Regions from separate parts of the Exiguobacterium sp. s133 genome, predicted to be linked through region 1. Evidence: a T-box and tRNA genes for the amino acid it is inferred to sense, from the RefSeq annotation. Region 1 holds a T-box; the other holds one or more tRNA genes.

Region 1 (2,405 bases):
TGGACGACTGGAATCGGCTCGCCCCAATAGCGTTGACGGCTAAAGAGCCAGTCACGCAGACGATACGTAATTTTCTTCCGTCCGACTTGGTTCGTTTCGAGTTCCGCGATGATGGTTTCGATTGCGTCCGCCTTCGAGAGACCGTCGAGCATTTGTGAATTGACATGCTCCCCTTCTCCCGTATACGCTGCTTCGTCGACATTTCCGCCTTTTACGACTTCGATGATTGGAAGGTCAAACTGTTTCGCAAACTCATGATCGCGTTCGTCATGTGCCGGAACGGCCATGATGGCACCTGTTCCATACGTCGCAAGAACATAGTCGGCAATCCAGATCGGAAGACGTTCGCCAGAAATCGGGTTGACGGCGAACGCACCCGTGAAGACACCTGTCTTCTCTTTTGCAAGATCCGTCCGTTCAAGATCCGATTTCGTCTGAACAGACGCGATATAACGTTCGACTGCTGCCTGATGTTCTGCTGTCATGATGTCCGCGACGAATGGATGCTCCGGTGCTAAGACGAGGTACGTTGCGCCGAAGACTGTATCCGGACGTGTCGTGAAGACCGTGACTTGTTTTTTGTGGCCGTCAATCGTAAAGTCGATTTCCGCACCTTCCGATTTACCAATCCAGTTCCGCTGCATTTCTTTCACCGACTCCGGCCAATCGAGTTCATCTAAATCGTCGAGGAGACGGTCCGCGTATTCCGTAATCTTAAGGACCCACTGGCGCATCGGGACACGGACGACGGGATGATTTCCACGTTCAGACAATCCATCGATGACTTCTTCATTCGCAAGGACCGTTCCAAGTGCCGGGCACCAGTTGACTGCCACTTCATCGACGAACGCAAGTCCTTTTTCGTACAGTTGTGTAAAGATCCACTGTGTCCATTTGTAGTATTTCGGATCCGTCGTATTGATTTCACGGTCCCAATCATATGAAAAACCGAGGTCTTTCAACTGACGTTTGAACGTTTCAATATTTTGTGCCGTGAACTCACGCGGGTCATTCCCCGTATCGAGTGCATACTGTTCTGCCGGGAGTCCGAACGCATCCCATCCCATTGGGTGAAGGACGTTATACCCTTGCATCCGTTTCATGCGAGCGAGGATATCCGTTGCCGTGTATCCTTCCGGGTGTCCGACATGCAGTCCTGCTCCCGATGGATAAGGAAACATGTCGAGGGCATAAAAGCCTTCCTTACTTGGGTCTTCCGTCGTTACGAACGCGTTATCCTGTTCCCAGCGCGCTTGCCATTTTGGTTCAATCTCACGATGATTATACGACATCTATTCTTCCTCCTCTGATTAAAAAAACCGGTCCTCCGCCCCTAAGAATAGGGACGAAAGACCGGTTTGGCTTCCGCGGTACCACCCACGTTGTCTGTCAATGACAGACCGCTTGACTCACAGATAACGGTGTGAAGGACCGGATTCGCTACTCGTTGTTCACGAATCATGCTCCCTGACGAGTTCATGGACAGTTCCGACTGGTTTGCACCACCCACCAGTTCTCTAAACGGAATGTCTCCACTACTACTTCAGTTCGTTGCATCTGACTATCTATTAGTTAGTTTAATCTGAATCTTAATCAACCGTCAACGTTTCCGTAAAATTTCTCCAATCGCAGCATGTGTTGAAACCTGATGATCCGCGTGATGTAACATCTGCCCCGGCATCCGGTCGTCGAGTAACGCGATGACTTCCATCCCAGCTTTTTTCGCCCCCATCATGCCGTTCGCCGCGTCCTCAATGACGATACATGACTCTGGGGCGAGACCCATCCGTTTTGCTGTCAGCTCGAAGATAGCTGGGTCCGGTTTAGAGCGCGGGACTTCAAAACCGCTCGTGTAGGCGTCGACTGTCAACCCATAAAATGCGATGACGCGTTCAATTTTTTCAAGCGAACTCGATGATGCAATTGCAATCCCGTAACCTTCGCTTCGAGCGATACTCATCAACTCATGAACTCCTTCCTTTAATCCACAGTCTTCCGGCTTGGCGTGTTGTTGAAATAAGTCATGTTCCTGTGCAAGTAACACATCCGTTTGATGCGGTAAGCGATGTTGTTCAATTAATTCCTGCCACATCTCGTCGCCCGTCTTACCCATGAAGGTCGCATATTGAACTAAATCAAGTGGAATCCCGAGTTGATGAAACATTTTTTTATGTACCCCAAAGTAGCGAATTTCACTATCTAAAATGACGCCATCCATATCGAAGATTAAACCCCTCGTTTGCATCCCATTCACTCCTTTTTTTGATTTTAACAAAAAAAACGACAGTGATGGACTGTCGTTTTTATCATTTCGAAATCAGTGTTGGTTGCGAACGATATCCCGGAAAATAATGTTCCAACTCTCCGTCTCCATAGAGCTGGCACAGTTGTTCATATTGAGCAGG
Region 2 (2,405 bases), on a different contig from region 1:
GCAATCCCGTAATTATCACCATTTAAACGATCTCCCACGAGTTTCAGACCAAGGTTTTGTTGTTTGTTGGCATACGAGATGACTGGATAGTCTTCAATCAAGGCTGCTGCATTCCCATTTTTGACTTCCTGGAACATCGCTGGACTATCATTGAATTGTGTAACTTTAATGCCTAGCTTATCCGCGTTATCCGTTGCATACTTTGCCCCCGTCGTCCCTTTTTTAACTGCCACGCGTTCCCCTTTTAAATCATCAACCGACTTGATGTCATCATTGTTGTCTTTGACGACAAGAATCAGTCCGGCTTCAAAGTACGGGTCAGAGAAGGTAACGACTTTTTCACGTTCCGGTGTGATACTCATCCCGGCAATCGCGATGTCGAGTTGATCCGCCTGCAGAGCAGGAATGATTCCGCTAAAGTCCATCGCTTCAAATTCAATCTTGAAGTTTTGGTCGTCTGCAATCGCTTGAATCAAATCGATATCGATTCCTTTGTACGTATCCCCGTCCTTGTACTCGAATGGTGGATAGGTGACGTCGATCCCGACTTTGTACGTTTTGTCCTCTGACGATGAATCATCATTTGAACCGATGCTACACGCACTTAATACGAACAGACATCCCATCAATAAAAATAAGATAGAAAAACGTTTATTCATCCTTTTTACCCCCTTCTTTTGAAGGCACGGCCCTCTATTAGGATATTTTCCTTAATAATGGTCCCTTTGAAACATGTTTTGGTAAAAAAACTGAATTATCTGAAAGAAAACTAAAAAAGTCGCGATTTTCGATCTAATCGCTTTCTAGTGGAAAGCAAACAGGAGCGACCCTGCAGCTTCGCTGTAGCGGCGCGATGTTTGCCACAGGAAGACGCTTAGGAAGGAAAGAGAGAACAAAAAAAGATAGAAAATCACATGCAAGTGACCTTCCATCTAGTTTGTCTACAGTCTGTGACCTACTAACAGGTCTTCAACTTATGGAAATGCCGCCGAGAGGACTTGAACCTCCACAGTGTTGCCACCACTAGATTCTGAGTCTAGCGCGTCTACCGATTCCGCCACGACGACATAGCTTATATGATTGTAGAATACGAAATGGACTGATTTTTGTCAATCCATTCCTTCCACTTCATACACTTTCATTTGTCATGCTGACATTACGCGCCGAACGAACGCCTCGACGACTTCATCGTATCGATCGGGTGCCTCAAAATAAGCCATTGCATGTGCCGCATTCGGAATGACGACGAGTTCCTTCTTCGTTTGGCAAGCATCATACAGTTCATAGACCATCGATGTCGGAACGAACGTATCTGCATCCCCATGAATGAATAAGATCGGTACCGCCGCCTTTTTGACTTGTTTTAATGCGGAAGCTTCACTGAAGAAGTAACCAGCCTTTAATTTCGTCAATAAACTCGTCATCGCAAGGAACGGAAAGTGCGGCAAACGATACATCCGTTTCATCTGATAGGCGAGGACTGCGTTGACTGATGTATAAGCACAGTCGGAGATAATGCCTTTGACTTGAGCAGGTAATGTTTCTCCACTCGTCATCAAAACCGTCGCGCCCCCCATCGATACACCATGTAAAAAGATGGAAGAATCCGTACCAACACATCCGATTAAATAGTCGATCCAGCGCAGACAGTCTTGCCGGTCATGCCACCCGAAACCGATGTAATTTCCGTCACTTTTTCCGTGACCACGATTGTCCGGCATCAACACATGAAAACCCGCTTGATGATACAGATAGGCGAATCCTGCTAAGTCTGTTCCGACACCACCGTAACCATGTACGAGAATGACGACTCGATCGGACGCAACGAGTGGCGGTAAGTAATGTGCGCGAAGCGTCAATCCATCATCTGCTTGCGTCGCGACGAGTTCTAACGGTTGTTCCTTAATCCATGTCTGACCCGGTTGCATCAATCGGACCATCTCGTCACTTAAATCACGGTTGTTCGTCAAGAAGGGTTTCGGATTCGTTGCGATCGCCATTTCGTAAAAGTAATAGCTTGCTGCAAGCATCCCTGAACCAATCACGCCTAAACCAATTTTTGTACCTGTTCGCATCCGGTCCTCACTCCTTGTTGTTATAGTTCGATTTCTAGTTGAGCTGACGACTCTGGATGATCATCTTGTAATATGTGCTGGCGCAACCGTTGTTCATGCTGCGCCTTCCGGTAAGCGAATTCGCGAATGAGCTCTTGCCCCGCAAATCCTTCTTCAACGATTTGCGATAATAATTCGGTCTCCATCTCGACCATCTCGTCTGGATTGCGCATGACGAGGACTTGTCCGACTTGCGCAATCATTACTTCATCCGTCAGTCCGAGTGCATCATAAAAAGGTTCTGGTAACGTCATCCGGCGTGTTTCCGGATTGATATAGATTCGCTTATAT

What was found. A T-box is a leader RNA that pairs with one kind of tRNA and senses whether it is charged. The one in region 1 lies ahead of leuS (leucine--tRNA ligase), so its partner is inferred to be a tRNA-Leu.
Region 2: it encodes a tRNA-Leu, which carries the amino acid that the T-box ahead of leuS (leucine--tRNA ligase) is inferred to sense. The anticodon was not compared.

The regions. Positions count from the first base shown of each region.
Region 1 covers NZ_JACSMK010000002.1:53,387-55,791, forward strand. The annotation lists gene leuS (leucine--tRNA ligase) at 1-1,292, opposite strand, end outside; T-box leader at 1,339-1,561, opposite strand; gene KNP96_RS02850 (HAD family hydrolase) at 1,601-2,245, opposite strand; gene KNP96_RS02855 (peptidoglycan bridge formation glycyltransferase FemA/FemB family protein) at 2,307-2,405, opposite strand, start outside.
Region 2 covers NZ_JACSMK010000011.1:112,370-114,774, forward strand. The annotation lists gene KNP96_RS13740 (transporter substrate-binding domain-containing protein) at 1-659, opposite strand, end outside; tRNA gene KNP96_RS13745 (tRNA-Leu) at 984-1,067, opposite strand; gene KNP96_RS13750 (alpha/beta hydrolase) at 1,146-2,075, opposite strand; gene KNP96_RS13755 (hypothetical protein) at 2,096-2,405, opposite strand, start outside.